Regions from separate parts of the Peribacillus sp. FSL K6-1552 genome, predicted to be linked through region 1. Evidence: riboswitches for the same ligand, from Rfam matches in the RefSeq annotation. Region 1 holds a riboswitch; each other region holds the start of a gene.

Region 1 (4,196 bases):
CATATCTAGAAAGGTTTTAAGAATTCCTAAAAGAAGGGCGACTGCTAAGACCCATATAAAGAATTTTTTATACATGATCATTACCTCGAATTTTTTATGATTAGATTGCATTCATCTTAGCATAAAGATGAAAGAAGAGTAGGTGGTTCGTTATTTGCAAAGGAGACCTTAAAAGAGAAATATAAGGGATTAGCGATGGAGGGCAGCTGCTCCAGGAGAGTGTGTGGTTGTAGCGAAGGAGAATTCAGAGAAGCAGGGCAGAAAAAGGAAAGGATGCTCCAAGAACTTTGGAACATCCTTCTTTCGCATTATTTAAATAAGTCTGGATAAACGGTCTTTGCTGCGAGCTCTACAGCTTCACCAATCCTTGGCCCAGGACGTGACATAATATTTTCATCAAGTAGATAGACTTGATCATTTTTCACAGCGTTGATATCTTCCCAGCCTTTACGGGATTTAATTTCATCAACAGCATCATCTGCATAGGTAGCAGTTGTAATGATAGCATTAGGGTTTCGTTTGACAATTTCCTCATCTGAAACTTTAACCCAGCCTTTTTGATCGGCAAAGATGTTTTCAATGCCTGCAGTTACTAGAATTTCTTGTTGGAAGGTTTCCGATCCTGTTGTATAGATTTCTGGAGCTGGACTAATTTCAAAATAGGTTTGTTCCTTTTCATCTAATGTTTCAATTTTTTCCTCAACACTTGTAATTTGGTTTTGGATATCTTTCACCAATTCTTCGCCTTTTTCAGTTACGCCCATGACTTCAGCGATTTGCCCAATATCCCCATATACATCATCAAAATTTGTCGCGGATTTTATAATGAATACTGGGATTCCAGCATCTTCAAGTGGTTTCATCGTCGTTTCATCACCAATGGTATAAGCAATAATGGCATCTGGTTTTAAGGAAATAATTTTCTCTGCATTGATATTCACCGAATCGGAAACATGTTCAATATCCTTTGCTTCCTCTGGATAATTATCGAAGTCGGTCACGCCAACGACCTTATCTCCCAGCCCTAGTTCAAATAAAATTTCTGTATTACTTGGTTGAAGTGAAACTACTGTTTCCGGAATTTTATCAAATTTTATTTTCTTTCCTGTATCATCGGTAACGGTATAGCCTTTGACTTCTTCTGTCTTGTTAGTATCTTTCTTTTCCTTTGTCGTCTGGTCATCCGTTACTCCACATCCGGTAAGGAAAAAGGCAAGCATCAGGATGGAAATCCAACTAAATCGTACGATTCTCTTCATTATTTATTCCTCCGTTTTCTTCTTCATGGGTTTGGTTGGGTATGATTTGCTGATAAAAGGAATCTCTTCTATACCATGTTGCTTATTGACGTAGACAGCCATCACGAATAGAACATTTGCAAGCAAATGGGCGTAATCAAAGAGAATTCCAGGGATTTCCCTTTCTAAACTAACCTTGTGTAAAGCACGGACTGACTTTTTGGCTTCACTACGGCAAGTATGCAGAACACAGGCGGCGGTTGAACCTTGCGGAAGCACAAATGTCTCAATATGCTCTTTAACTTCTGCGACATAATGGTCGTAGATTGCACTTAGACGTTTCAGATCATTGTCGGTAATGGCCAATTTCCCACGGACTGAACCATTTAAATGATAAGCCATCGGCAACAATTCCATTAAATCTCGGTATACATCCGGAACATCCTTTGTAAGCGAGGCGGCCAAGCCAATTTGTGTCGTCAAAGAGTCGGTACGTATTTCATAATCGACGGTAGACACGGATTCGCGCATGTATGGATAGCATAAAAAACGAAAATCCTTCTTTGCCATAACTCTTCCTCCTCTTCATAGTTAGATGAATCACCTCAGTATCGCTGTTCTCAGCAAAAGAAAAAGCCGACCAAGGGCATTGGTCGGCATCAATCACCTATGTATCTGTAACAGAAAAAGATGGAAGACTGCCGTACAATCCTCCTATCTTCCGAAGAGCATAATACGATAAAAAAGGCAGGTCTCCTGGCTCGTGCGTCATTTTACTCTAAGAACCTTCCCATTTGAACAGGATGAATGGTTATCGATGTGAATCTTTATCCTCAAACAGTGGTATTTATCTTATTTCATTAGCACTTACAGTTGCGGAAACAGCTTCGGTTTTACACCAAATTCCCTATTAAGCTGACAAGTCAGCACCTTTTTCTGCAAGGTTTATATTCACTTAGCAACAGTTTACCATACCTTTTTCCTAAAGCAGTATGAATATTTTTAGAGAAATTCGTTTATGGTTTGCGAATTATCTAGTAAACTTACAATGTAAGGTTTAATTGGATGTTAATGTAAAATACATATCGAGTATAAAGAATATATAATAGGTGTTATATAAGAGTAATAGGGTAATCTTAGGAGGTAGAGTATGCTTTATAAGCAGGTAAATCAAAAACTGGAAAAGATTTTAGGGAATATTGAAAAAGTGATTATTGGAAAACGAGATATAGCAGAACTGAGCATCGTGGCACTTCTTTCTGGGGGGCATGTTTTATTGGAGGATGTTCCTGGTGTAGGTAAGACTGTCATGGTCAGAGCACTGGCAAGATCGATAGGCGCAAACTTTAAGCGTATACAATTCACACCTGATTTACTACCTTCAGATGTAACGGGTGTTTCAATTTTCAATCCAAAGGAACAAGAATTTATTTTTAGACCAGGACCAATCATGGGCCATATTATTTTAGCCGATGAGATAAACCGGACCTCGCCGAAAACACAATCTGCCTTGCTTGAAGCAATGGAAGAGGCAAGTGTGACGGTTGATGGGGTTACAAGGGGATTGGAGAAACCCTTTTTCGTTATGGCAACACAAAATCCCATTGAGTACGAAGGAACATACCCACTTCCAGAGGCGCAATTGGATCGTTTTCTATTAAAAATGAAAATGGGCTATCCGGGTGTGGACGAAGAAATTGAGGTTTTGCACCGAGCTCAATATGCCGCACCACTTGAAGAGTTAGAATCTGTTATTACTTTAGAGGAATTAATAGCTTTACAGGAAGAGGCTAAAGCAGTGATAGTGGATGACACGATAAAGCGGTATATTGTTAATTTGGCTAATCGATCTCGTACGCATGAGAGAGTATATTTAGGGGTGAGTCCACGTGGATCGATTGCATTGATGAAGGCGGCCCAAGCCTATGCACTTTTGCAGGGCAGAGATTATGTTCTACCGGATGATGTGCAATATTTAGTACCGTTCGTGTTTGCCCACAGACTTATCCTGAAGCCAGAAGCGAATTATGAGGGAGTGGATGCTGGCATGGTGATTCACGAGATTGTTGCGACGATTCAAGTGCCTGTGAAGAGAGCTGTGACCTAATGCGGAACTTGATCAGCATCTTAAAGGAAAACATGAGTGTGATTGGCTTGTTATTACTTATAGCGATTTCCTTTTCTTTTGCGATGTTTCAAGGCGGTTTTGTCAGTTGGTTTATTTTTTATACATTTTTGCCGTTCGCTGTGTACTCTACGATTCTACTTTTTTATCCGATTAATAACATTATCGTTGAGAGAAAGGTCAGTAAAAGAGAATGCCGAGCAGGCGATTCTGTAGAAATAGCTTTAACTGTTACCCGTAAAAACAGGCTGCCTCTTTTATATTTGATGGTAGAGGAAGAGTTGCCGAAGGAATTGGAAAATAGGGGGATGCAAAGAAAAACACTTGTCTTTCCGGGTTTCAGGCATACATTCAGTATGACATATACTTTGGACAAGTTGCCACGGGGTGAGCATACATTTCAAACAATCCGTTTCAGGACAGGAGACTTTTTTGGCGTCTTTGAAAGGGAAGCGACATATAGTTCACCTTTAAAAATCACTGTTTTCCCTTCATATCATGAGCTTGCCTACAGAGATCTTGAGCGTGTATTCAATCAGGGACAAGTGGGATCAACAAAAAAAACACAGCGAGACCAATCAGTAGTATCTGGAGTTAGAGAGTATCAGCCAGGTGATCAGTTATCCTGGATTAACTGGAAGGCAACGGCTAGAACAAGTGAAATCATGACAAAGGAATTTGAAGTTCAGAAAAACCGTGATGTGTTTATCATACTTGATAATCAGGAATCGCTTTTCTTCGAAGAAGCAATTGTAATGACGGCTTCCTTTGTACATGCCATGTTAAAAAAAGGCATAGAGATTGGTTTCGCTAGTACGGGATCGAGGCAAATC
Region 2 (4,196 bases), 2.1 Mb from region 1:
AGTCCCCCTTCCCAATACAGGAAATAAATCTAACTTTACTGATAAAAAATAGATCAAGAGAAAGCCAAGCCAAAAGGTTGGCATAGAGACACTTACAAAGGCTAATATTCTGCTAAACTGATCAACAAATTTCCCCTTGTAAATAGCAGAAAACATTCCTAAGGGTAAACTAATAACAACAATAAAGATAAGCGAAGCAAATGTTAATTGAACTGTTGGGAAGAAATGTACCACAATTTCTTCCCATACAGAGTTATTGGACACATAAGACATCCCTAAATCCAATTGCAACACTTTTCCCAGCCACTCAAAATACTGGACATATAAAGGCTTGTTTAATCCAAGCTCAACTCGAAGGGCTGCCACTGTCTCATCCGTAGGAGGAATATGTGACGCCCTTAAGTAAGCTACTGCCGGATCTCCAGGAATTAAGTGAAGCAAGATAAAAGTGATGAGAGAAATTCCTAATAAAATTGGAATTAAACTTGTGAGACGTTTAAAAATAAACCAACTCATGTAGCACTCCTTAAGTTGTTTTTAAGTATCCCCACTTCAATTAACGTCAATTGAAGTTAAAGGGACCTCAGCTTCTTGAGGTAAAAAATCTACTCCACTAATGTTTTTTTGATATACTGCTATATTAGACTGATAAGATATCGGTAAATAAATTGCTTGTTCGTGCAATGTCGTTAATATTTCTGAATATAGTATTTTTCTCTCTTCTTCGTCTGTAGTTAATAATACTTTCTTAATTTTCTGGTCTATTTCTTTTTTTATTGGCAACCCTAATTGAGCGTTATAATCTGGACCACCATTTTCCGTATTTGTCGTCATAGCTGCTAAATAGGAATGTGGATCAAATGGTACAGCCCAAGTAGATGTAAATAATAAATCAAATTCACCTTGAAATGCATTTGTCCAAAAAGTATTAGTTTCTTGACTAGTCAACTTAACATCTATTCCTAGCTTTCTAAAATCACCTTGGGTAAATTCTGCGATTGACTTTTGGATGTTGTCTGTACTATTAAACAGTAATTCCAATTGCAATTCTTTTCCGTCTTTTTCTCTAAATGGTTTCCCCTTCACTTGTTTCCATCCAGCTTCATCCAATAACTGTTTTGCTTTTTCTGCATCATATTCATAAGGCTCTATATTAATTTTCGTGTATGGCAAAATAGGTGGAAACAAAGTATCAGCCTTTTTTTCCATACCATAAAAGATCTTATCAATAACAGCCTGTTTATTAAAAGCATGTTGGAGCGCTAACCGAACTTTAAGATCTTTAGTCGCTTCTCTATTTGAGTTAAGAAGCAGCGTTCTTGTAGCTGTAGGTTCTGACAATTTGGTTTCATATTGCCCTGAATTCTTCAAAAATTGGAATGAATCTTGGCTTATGACCCCGTTTCCAAAAATAAAGTCGAGTTCTTTTTTCTCAAAAGCTAATACTCTTGACTCACCGTCAGTAATGACTTTAACAACCACCTTATCTACTTTAGGTTTAGTACCCCAATACTGTTCATTCCTTTTAAAAACTGCAAACTCATTTTTCTTATATTCACTCAATACCCACGGTCCTGTGCCAATCGGAGACTTGAGTCCGTCCTTAAATGTGTTTTGACTGTCAGGAAAAGCAGCTTCGCCTACAAATCGCAACGGTCTGATGTAAGTTAGTTCTTGAAGAGTTGGATAATACGCGTTGTTCAAAATAAGTTTAAATGTATATTCATCTATTATTTCAGTACCTTTGATTTGGTTAATTAATTCCACCCATTCATGTTGTTTGCGATTAACTAAAATGGTATCAAAGTTTTTCTTAACGATTGCAGCATTAAAGAGGGAACCATCGGAAAATTTAACATCTTTCCTCAGATGGAATACATATTCTTTTCCATCTTTCGATATATCCCAGCTCTCTGCAAGCCAAGGCTGAATTTCTCCGCCTTCACCGTAATAAACAAGGGATTCATATACCATAGCCTGGGAAAAAAACTCATTCGGAAAATATGTGTGTGGATTTAAGTCACCTATATCCCCTGGCCATGAAAAAGTAACAACTTTTTGTTTATCTTTATCTGATGTATTTTCTTGATCTATTGTTGTGTTGCTGCAACCAGTAACAAAAATTGTGAAAATTACTAGTAGTCCAACAAAAGAATGGAATAAATTAGACCGTTTTAAAAACATGTTTTCTCACCTTCAATTATGGAATTTTATCTATTTGAAAAATTACGAAATATAAAAAAGCATTTCCAACCAGATTTAACGGTCAGAAATGCTTATAGTTTAAGAACAAATTCGTCTTCTAGCACTCTAACACCTCCCTATCTCCCGTAGGTTTAACAGCATTTTTAGAACGGGCAGGTTTTCTGACTTAGGTTCATCATCTCCATGCGTCTTCCCGGATATTATCCAGTGACTTCCTTGCATAGGACTCACCATTACAGCGGCGGGACCGTGCCGGATTTTGCACCGGCTTCCCTTTTAAATATTCGCATTTAAACGAATATACCCATTCCAATACTATATGAAATTTTCCCTCATATTCATAGTAAATAATAGAGCTTGTCTATCCTAAAATTATTTTGTCGAAACCATTTGTTACTTCTTAACACTTTATTAGTTTCATCTCTAAGTAATTTTTGATAAACCCAGCTACTAATCCTATCCATCTAGCAATAAACGAAATACAGTTAGTAAAAAGGAGAATAAACAGGTTCTCTTTAAAATTCAACAAATTTTAAATTCTCCTAAATTATACAGTTTTACGATTACAACTCTCTCAAAATGGAGATATTCACTATATGAAAATAAAACCAAAAAAAGTTTACCTAATACAAATTATATTCGTTATTGCAAATTTATGCTATATCAAATTAAAGTCCTGATGTTTTTTAACGGCTCGTTATGTATGGAAGTAATAATTTTATATATGAATAGTTATCTGTAACGACATATATCGAATGATAGTGAGGAAGATTTGTATTGCTCCCGTCAGAATTTGTTTACTTTAAATAAGTAAATACTTACTATAATATTTAAAATCATCCTAATTTATGTAATAATAAATATACTACAATAAAGGAAAGGTTTTGAGGGGATTTTCGTTGGAAAGTATGGAACTGCTACATAATAAAATAGAGACAATGAGGAAAGAATTAATAAATACAGCCTTGAAACATGGATTCTCCTCACCAAAAACATTACATTTGAGCCAAGAACTTGATAAACTCTTGAATATACTTGTGCATGAACAGGAGTCGCTAACTCCAATAGGCCTTCAATAAGATGTAAGGGTGCTTCTCCACTAAGTAAGTAGGCTTGAAGCCTGATGATCATATTTTCTCCTTTCTACCATAGGGCTTCATGGTTCAATAGCGGGAAAACAGTTGGATCCCTACTTAAAAAGTTCATGAAAAGAATTGATTTCCTTTCTGTTTTTTAAAACATATTAACTCCTACTGTAGAGAACGGATTTATACGTTTTATCATATATCATCCGTACATAAAAAACATATGCAAATATCATTCATTAAGGTAGTGGTAGTGCAGCTGGAAGAAAGCAAAAACTCCCCTCTTTTCTTGTGAAGAGAGCTTAGCTTGCATATTGAGGTCCTTTATTGGATAGAGTACGCGAATACAATTGAATATTAGGAAATGCACACCATTATCCATATTTAAGAAAAGTGATTATAAATAAAATCTCTAATTGAAGAACCTTAGCTAGAGTTGCCTCAAACGTTACAAGGTTGCCTATTGCCATACTAGAAACCTATCGAAAATATAGAGAGCCTCTTAAAACATTTATTTTAATAGTTTTCCAAGTTCAGGCGTTACTTCTTTTGACCACCTGTCTGTCCATTCACTTCGGATTTCAGCTAACTTCTTAACATCAGGCTTATATGTCTTATCTGATTCTTTTAGTCCAATGACGCTTTCGTATTTCTCAGGTAGCTTCATACCTTTAAGAACAGGATAGAATCCTGCTTCTGCAGATGTTTTTTGTGATTCCTCACTAATTAAGTAGTTAATAAAATCAATTGCTTCTTGTTGATTTGGAGAATTTTTCACCAACGTTGCACTAAAGGCGTGCATATATACTCCTTCTTTTGGCACGACCATTTTCAAAGGTAAACCAGAATTTACTGCTAGGTCAGCAATTACATAGCTTCCCATTACAGTAACATCGGCTGCCCCTT
Region 3 (4,196 bases), 390 kb from region 1:
CTTAGTTCCGGCAATATAAAAATGCCATCCCTTCGGATCAGAATGTCATCAAAGTAGATATCACCACCGCCATATTCAGGACGCTGGATCAAAACCATATCCCAATGCGTAGAAGAACGGTTACCATTATCAGCCTCTTGATAGGCTTGGCCTGGAGTTAGATGCAGACTGCCACATATTTTCTCATCAAACAAAATATCGTCCATTGGCTCCATAATGTATGGATTGATTCCAAGCGCGAATTCCCCAATAAAACGGGACCCTTCATCTACATCGAGAATCTCGTTCATTTTAGAATTTTGATTAGAAACTGCTTTCGTGATTTTCCCCTTTTGTATGGTTAAAACTATGTCACGAAAGGTGATTCCTTGATATGTTGAAGGTGTGTTGAAGGCTACCCTACCATGAACACTCTCTTTTACGGGTGCCGTGAACACTTCCCCGTCAGGTAGATTGTTTTTTCCAGCGCATATGACAGCCGGCATTCCTTTAATGGAAAAGGTGAGATTTGTCCCAGGTGAAACAATCCGGACTTTTTCAGTACGCTCCATCAATTGCTTAAGCGGTTTCAGTGCCACTTCCATTTTCCCGTAATCCATTGTGCACACGTTTAATAGAAAGTCTTCGTACCTTCTAAAACTCATACCGGCTTTTTGTGCTAATCTGACGGTCGGGTAATTAAGTAAAACCCAACGCCGATTGTTTACATAGAAAAGAGTCGACGACTTCATCGCTTCCCCATGAAGACGATGCCTCTCTGCAGGAACATCTGCCAATTCAGCATCGTTTTCTTCACTGGAGATGATTATTATCGCATCAATATCAGTATATTTCCTCAAAGTCCATTGTGATAAGGTATCAAGTTGTTCCTTCACATTCCCTTTTAACAAGTGTCGGCTTATTTCATCGTCTTCCAGTTCGACATATGGATATGCACCGATTCTGTATGTTTCATCAATCAGCTCTTTCAATAGCGGTTTCATGTTGATATGACCCCGTATCAAGATTCTCTCTTTTGGCTGTAATTGTACGGAATGATGAATCAGCCTTTCAGCAAGCTTGGTTATTCGCTTATCCTTCATCTGGCTGTACCTTATTTTTCTAGATCACGAAGAGTTTCAAGCGCTTCTTCGACATGGCCTTTGACTTTTACCTTACGCCATTCTTTAACTATCGTTCCTTCCTTATCAATCAGAAAAGTTGAACGTTCAATGCCCATATATTCCTTGCCGAAGTTCTTTTTTAATTTCCATACATCATATAATTCAGCAGCTTCTTGATTTTCGTCAGCTAGTAGCAGAAAAGGTAACCCATATTTTTCAATAAATTTTTCATGACGCGCCGCTGGATCTGGACTGATCCCTATGATGACAGCATTCAATTCCTCAAACTGCTCATTGTGGTCACGGAAATCACAGGCCTCCGTTGTGCAACCAGGCGTCATGTCTTTCGGATAAAAATATAAAACAACGTGTTTGCCCTTAAAATCCGATAGGGAAACTTTTTCACCGTTGTTTGCAGGAAGTTGAAAATCCGGTGCTTTTTCTCCAATTTTAACAGTCATTCTTACCCCTCCATTTCTTTCATTATGGTAAGCGTACCCAATAATTGAAAGAAACACAACTTTCATTTATTCTTCCTTTCCTTCTGCTCTAAGTCAATCACTGTCCGGATCACAAACGCAGCCGGGAGAGTGTATCCAATGAACGCCTGGATTGTCGCAATCATCCTGCCCATGCCTATCGGGGCTATATCTCCATACCCTACTGAAAACATTGTCATTGCACTAAAATAAAAAGAAGTCTTCAGTTGCTCGTAAAAACTGCCGTCCAAACGATTGCCCATATCAAGAATCACCGAATGATTCTGTAGCTCGTATAATAAATAAATCAGTGCAAAACCTACTAATATCGTCGCATATAAATTGCCGAGCCACAGCATATCCTCTAGAGAAAACTTTTTTCCTCCCGACTCAACAAGAAATAACGTTCGAATGCTCATCACCATGCAAAAAATAATCCCTGCAATCAAGATGTAAAAAGTCATCCCCCACGCCTCATTTCAAAACAACCCACTCCCCCTATACATACTCCCCGTCCAAACAATATATTCTTTATTTAGGGGTCAGACCCCATTTCCCAACATTCACATCCTTAAACAAACCTAGGTGCACCAATAGTTTTGTCGATATAAGGCGGGGTCAGCCCCCATTTCCCGAGACTTTTTTCCTTGTTGACCATTTTAGTCGGGATATGATAAGCTTGTCTAAATTTTTATAATAGTTTTTATTTTATAAATATTTGTTGCCTGCAGTTTAATTTACAGCGGGTTTGTGAAATTTCATATGTGGAAATAGGTTCCTAATTTTTTTAGGATTAAAAGGGAAGTCCGGTGTAATTCCGGCACGGTCCCGCCACTGTAATAGGAATGTTAGCGCTATGCAATATGCCACTGATTTTCGGATTGGGAAGGCCTGCCGCTAATAAGATTCCTAAAGTCAGGAGACCTGCCTGTTTCGACAACACTGTTTTAACCTACGGAGAATAGGGAAGTGTTAGGGACCTTATAATTTTAAGGGGTTTTTGTATACCCCTTTATTTTAAGCATTTCTAACTTTCTCTTTTGACGGTTAGGGGTGCTTTTTTTGTTGTTATTTTATTAAAAGAAAAAAGAATGTAGGAGGATGGGAATATTGAAAAGTAGTAGTTTAGGGTACCCGCGAATTGGGGAAGATCGTGAATGGAAACGCACATTAGAAGCTTACTGGTCCGGAAAAATCGATGAATCGGAGTTTACGGCACAGCTAGAAGCCATCCGTTTAGGCAACTTACAAAAGCAAAAGGACCAAGGTATTGATATTATTCCTGTCAATGACTTTACTTTATATGATCAAATGCTCGATATGTCTGTAATGTTCGGTCTTGTTCCTGAGCGTTATTCAGCCTATAAAGGCGGCACTGTTCCCCTTTCTGTATATTACTCTATGGCTCGCGGAAACAAGGATGAAGTTGCTTCTGAAATGACGAAATGGTTCAATACAAATTATCACTATATCGTTCCCGAATTAAAACCGTCAAAGCTGACTTTGACAGAAAATAAACCACTTGCTTCTTATCGCGAAGCCAAAGAAAAACTAGGAATTGAAGCTAAGCCCGTGTTAGTCGGACCTTATACTTTTATTACTCTGTCTAAAGGCTACAATAAACAAGATATACCTGGAATCATCCTTAGTCTCCTGCCTTTATACACACAAATTCTGCAAGAGCTAGAACAAGAAGGCGTGAAGTGGGTGCAAATGGATGAACCCTCCCTTGTTTCATCCATTTCTAAAGATGATATGCAAACTGTTACTTACTTATATGAAAAATTGAATGAAGCAGCTCCAAATTTGAACATCATGCTACAAACATACTTTGATGCAGTAGAGCACTACCAAGAGGTGATTGAATTACACGTTCAAGGGATCGGTCTTGATTTTGTCCATGATAAAGGGAAAAACCTTAGTAATCTCCAAGAATTCGGCTTCCCGAAAGACAAAGTGCTCGGTGCAGGTGTGATTGATGGGAAAAACATATGGCTTTCCGATTTATCGAAAAAGAATCAGTTGATCAATACCATCACAAAAACCGTAGCCGAAGACCAAATTTGGCTTCAACCCTCTTGCTCCCTGCTTCATGTACCAGTAACGGTTCGTAATGAGACGGCTCTTACTAAAGAAGTGCAACAGGCCCTTGCTTTTGCTGATGAGAAGCTTGAAGAAATCACTCTACTAGTAAAAGGTAGTAATCAAGGTGCCGAAGCAATTGCTGAAAAAGTAGCCGCTAACAAATTAGCACTTCAAACGTTAGCAAGTTCAAATGCGCGAAATCATAAAGACGTCCAAACTGGTGTCGAACAGGCGAAGAGTCAAACAGCCTGCCGTCAGCTGCCATTTAAAGAGCGTTATCAAAAACAACAGGAATTTTTCAAACTGCCTTTCCTTCCATCAACAACAATCGGAAGCTTTCCGCAGACAGCTGAAGTAAAACAAGCTCGCGGGAAATTCAAACGAGGAGAATGGACTGCTGCTCAATATGAAACATTTGTTAACGAGGAAATCAGCAAATGGATCGATATCCAGGAAGAAATCGGCTTGGATGTTCTTGTACATGGAGAATTTGAACGAACAGATATGGTTGAATTTTTCGGCCATAAAC
Region 4 (4,196 bases), 5.3 Mb from region 1:
ACGCCGGGCAGAATTCGGAGGACAGATTATATCCTGAACAAATCGATACGAGAAACTGGATAAGAGCCGAGTCCACGGTTCAACTTCCAATATTGATGTATCATAGCATTTCTGAAGGTAATAACCTTCGGGTACCAAGAGAGGAATTTCAATCACAAATGAACTGGCTTCGGGAGAATGATTACTATACATTATCCCCTAGGGAAGCATTTCTTGTTTTAACGGAAAATCGGATGCCAAGTGAAAAGTGTGTCTGGCTTACTTTTGATGATGGCTATACAGATAATTACACGGAGGCTTTTCCTATATTAAAAGAATATAATATGAAAGCAACTGTTTTTATGATCGGGAAATCTATTGAAAAAAGTCATCACCTGACGGAAGAACAAATGGTGGAGATGAGCGAGAATGGGATTTCTATTGAAAGTCATACTATCAACCATCTTGAGCTTAACCGTATGACGGTAGGGCAGCAGGAAGCTGAAATGGTCCAGTCAAAGGATTTATTCGATCGTATTCTCCAACAGGACACGACAGTACTTTCATATCCTGTTGGACGGTATAACGAGGAGAGCCTTAGGTTGTCAGAAGAAGCTGGATACAAGATGGCAGTAACCACCGAAGCTGGTGGAGCTTCAAGGGACCAAGGGATGCATGCACTGCACCGAGTTCGGATTTCACCCGGATTGTCAGTCGATGGGTTTGCAGCGCTGATTGAAAATGCATCACGTTATTAATTGAAGACAAGGTATTTCGGAATCAGTCTGAAAAATCATATAATAATCATTTCTTACATAGTGTATAATGAAAAGCAGTGAAAATTATATACATATGAACGATTTGGTGTCTTAATGACTTAAAAGGGAAGTTGGTGAAATACCAACGCGGTCCCGCCACTGTAAATGGGAGTTAGCGGTTGTGTACCACTGTATGTGAGATATGGGAAGGTGCCGTTGACGATGACCATTAGCCAGGAGACCTGCCAAGATTCGTACACCTGTAACCTACGCGGATGGGAAGGTGTGTGGCAGACCTTCTGAGTCCGTAATTATATTGTTGCCATACAAGCATCTTCCGTTTGACGGGAGATGCTTTTGTTTTGAAATTCGCCTCTTCACTTCAGGGTGCGTTTTCTTTAGGTGGTCGGAAATTGAATTAAAAGATTGTGAGGGATGTAAAATGAAGAAAATCTATGGTCTGATTCTAGTGATGTTACTAACTGCAGGTATGATGGTTGGTTGCAATGATACATCAAAAGAAGGAACGAAAGAAAAGCAACAAACGAATCATACTGAAAACCAAGCTTTCCCGATTACGATAAAAGATGCAACGGGTGAAAAAGTAACGATAGAAGAACAACCAAAGAAAATTGTTACATTGATACCAAGTAATACAGAAGTGGTCTTTGCACTTGGTTTGGGTAAAAAGGTTGTTGGTGTATCCGACAATGATAATTACCCGGAAGAAACGAAAGAAATTGAAAAAGTTGGCGGAATGGAAATGAACACGGAGTTAATCGTTTCCTTAAAGCCTGATCTTGTTCTTGCTCATGCATCCAGTGCCCATAATTCGAATGAGGGATTGCAGCAGCTTAAGGATGCTGGAATAGATGTCCTTGTAGTCAATGATGCACAAAGCTTTGACGAAGTGTATGAGTCTATTGATATGATTGGACAGGCAACGGGAGAACATGATAAGGCAAAAGAAATCGTTGCGAATATGAAAACGAAACTGAAGGAAATTCAGGAAAAAGCTAAATCCGTTAAGGATGAGGAAAGAAAAACCGTTCTAGTAGAGGTTTCGCCATCACCGGATATTTATACACCTGGAAAAAATACATTCATGAATGAAATGCTTAACATAATTTCAGCGGAAAATGCAGCAGCCGAATTGGACGGGTGGGCGAAAATTGATGAAGAGTCTATGATTGCTGCAAATCCGGATGTCATTATTACAACATATGGTTATTATACAAAAGATCCAGTCAGTGAAGTGACGGGCCGAAAAGGATGGGAAGATGTAGCTGCTGTTAAGGATGGTCAAGTCTTTGATGTCCATTCTGACTTAGTGACCCGTTCTGGTCCACGCTTAATAGAGGGAGTAGAGGAACTTGCCAAATCAGTCTATCCGAACCTATTTGACAACTAAGTGGGCGTTTGCTTATTTGATTGCGTTATTGTTTTTGCTTTTCGCAATGACGATTGGCATTTCCTTTGGTTCGGTGTCAGTACCGATTCCCGCGCTTATACAAATTATCGGCAAGGAATTTTTTCATTTACCAATCTCAGTTGAGCCAGATGTGATGCTGACGAATATCGTAATGAACATCCGCCTGCCACGTGTATTACTTGCAGGTTTGGTTGGGGCTTCGCTTGCGATTGCCGGGGCAGCCTTTCAGGGACTGCTCAGGAACCCGCTTGCTGACCCCTACACATTAGGGATTTCATCAGGAGCATCAGTAGGCGCTGTATTGACATTGTTTTTGAATATATCATTGCCGTTGATCGGTTTATATACCCTACCGACGTTAAGTATTATGTTTTCATTGCTTACGATTTTCTGTGTGCTAACTTTTGCGAGAAAAATGGATCGATCGATGAAAGTAGAAACAATTATTTTAACCGGAATCATTTTCAGCTCGTTTTTAAGTGCCTTCATCTCATTAATGATTGCGTTGACGGGCGAGGAATTAAGACAAATCATCGGATGGCTGATGGGAAGCGTTTCAATGCGCGGCTGGAATTATATCGCGATTATTTTGCCGTTTTTTATCATTGGTTCGTTGATCTTGATTATGAATACCCAAGAATTGAATGCGATGACGTTTGGGGAAGATCGTGCAAAGCATTTGGGTGTGAATGTTCAGCGGAGAAAAATGTGGATTCTGATAGCTGGTTCGATATTAACTGGGGCAGCCGTTGCTGTTTCGGGAACGATTGGCTTTGTAGGATTGGTTATTCCTCATTTGGTTCGTAGGATTTGGGGGCCAGATCATAAGCATTTGTTGCCGTTATCTTTGCTCGTAGGAAGCGGATTTTTAATTTTGGCTGACCTTGTAGCAAGGACGATCATTGCGCCTTCGGAACTGCCGATTGGTGTAATTACCTCACTTATCGGGGCCCCGGCATTTGCCCTGATTTTATTAAAGAGACGGAGAGAAGGGTAGAATTCATGCTTGAAGTTAAAGGGTTAACAGGTGGATATGGCAATAAAGCTGTTTTGGACTCTGTCTCTTTTGACGTACATAAAGGGGAATTATTTGGGATTCTCGGTCCAAATGGCAGCGGAAAAACGACGCTATTAAGTATGCTTAGCGGGGTTCTCGATTATAAGGTAGGAAGCATACGAATAAGGGGAAGAGACTTGAAGGAGTATTCGGCCAAACAACTTGCACAAGTTATAGCCGTGTTGCCTCAACATTCCTCATTAGCCTTTTCTTATACGGTAAAAGAGACTGTTTCTCTTGGCCGTTATGCTCACCAAACAGGCTGGTTTCATAGTTGGACTTCTGAGGATGAGGTGATTGTCCAACGTGTGATGAAGCAAACGGGAGTCGCGGATTTTCAGGATCTTCATTTTGAACGATTATCAGGCGGTGAGAGACAGCGGGTCTTACTGGCACAAGCACTTGCCCAAGAACCGGAAATTCTTTTTTTAGATGAACCAACGAACCACTTGGATCTTTCCTATCAAAAGGAGCTTCTTGATTTAATGAGGAAAATGGCCAAGGAGCTGGAGTTAACAGTTATCTCAATCTTCCATGACTTGAATTTGGCCGGCTTGTACTGTGATCGGCTGATGTTGCTTGAAAAAGGACAAATTAAAGTCATTAATGTGCCGAATGAAGTGCTCCAACAGGAACGGATTCAGGAGGTATACCGGACGACGATTGAAAAACATCCGCATCCTGCCCTTCCGAAGCCGCAAATGTTCATTGTCCCGGAAAAGCATGTCTGTGATTTCGCACCTTTGGAAATTGATGAAACCTATTTGACGGTTGGCAACGAAATAATTCAATTGAATTCACCAATTCCGCTTAGAACGATGTCTTCTGGTGTGACCGGTTCAGGAACGGGCTGGCATCAACATTTCGTGAATAGGCATGTCCATCGTGATTATAATTACGAGGATCATTTTGCTGAAATGGCTGACTTTTTAAAAACACACGGTTTTGAACCGCAGGAAACGGTCGGAAT

The links. A riboswitch is a leader RNA that binds a small molecule or an ion and turns the genes downstream of it on or off. The one in region 1 is predicted to bind cobalamin.
Region 2: it holds a riboswitch for cobalamin, as region 1 does, so the genes downstream of both, nikA (nickel ABC transporter substrate-binding protein) here and NST21_RS01885 (hypothetical protein) in region 1, are expected to answer to the same signal.
Region 3: it holds a riboswitch for cobalamin, as region 1 does, so the genes downstream of both, metE (5-methyltetrahydropteroyltriglutamate--homocysteine S-methyltransferase) here and NST21_RS01885 (hypothetical protein) in region 1, are expected to answer to the same signal.
Region 4: it holds a riboswitch for cobalamin, as region 1 does, so the genes downstream of both, NST21_RS27440 (ABC transporter substrate-binding protein) here and NST21_RS01885 (hypothetical protein) in region 1, are expected to answer to the same signal.

What each region holds. Positions count from the first base shown of each region.
Region 1 is NZ_JBBOST010000001.1:386,157-390,352, forward strand. It holds gene NST21_RS01880 (ABC transporter substrate-binding protein) at 309-1,259, opposite strand; gene NST21_RS01885 (hypothetical protein) at 1,263-1,808, opposite strand; cobalamin riboswitch at 1,968-2,187, opposite strand; gene NST21_RS01890 (AAA family ATPase) at 2,389-3,345, shown strand; gene NST21_RS01895 (DUF58 domain-containing protein) at 3,345-4,196, shown strand, end outside.
Region 2 is NZ_JBBOST010000001.1:2,447,735-2,451,930, reverse strand. It holds gene nikB (nickel ABC transporter permease) at 1-516, opposite strand, end outside; gene nikA (nickel ABC transporter substrate-binding protein) at 553-2,184, opposite strand; cobalamin riboswitch at 2,340-2,528, opposite strand; gene NST21_RS11935 (aspartyl-phosphate phosphatase Spo0E family protein) at 3,114-3,284, shown strand; gene NST21_RS11930 (ABC transporter substrate-binding protein) at 3,802-4,196, opposite strand, start outside.
Region 3 is NZ_JBBOST010000001.1:773,254-777,449, reverse strand. It holds gene NST21_RS03630 (aminopeptidase) at 1-1,082, opposite strand, end outside; gene bcp (thioredoxin-dependent thiol peroxidase) at 1,094-1,564, opposite strand; gene NST21_RS03620 (potassium channel family protein) at 1,627-2,046, opposite strand; cobalamin riboswitch at 2,338-2,528, shown strand; gene metE (5-methyltetrahydropteroyltriglutamate--homocysteine S-methyltransferase) at 2,684-4,196, shown strand, end outside.
Region 4 is NZ_JBBOST010000001.1:5,710,239-5,714,434, reverse strand. It holds gene NST21_RS27445 (polysaccharide deacetylase family protein) at 1-737, shown strand, start outside; cobalamin riboswitch at 825-1,001, shown strand; gene NST21_RS27440 (ABC transporter substrate-binding protein) at 1,180-2,148, shown strand; gene NST21_RS27435 (FecCD family ABC transporter permease) at 2,111-3,166, shown strand; gene NST21_RS27430 (heme ABC transporter ATP-binding protein) at 3,172-4,196, shown strand, end outside.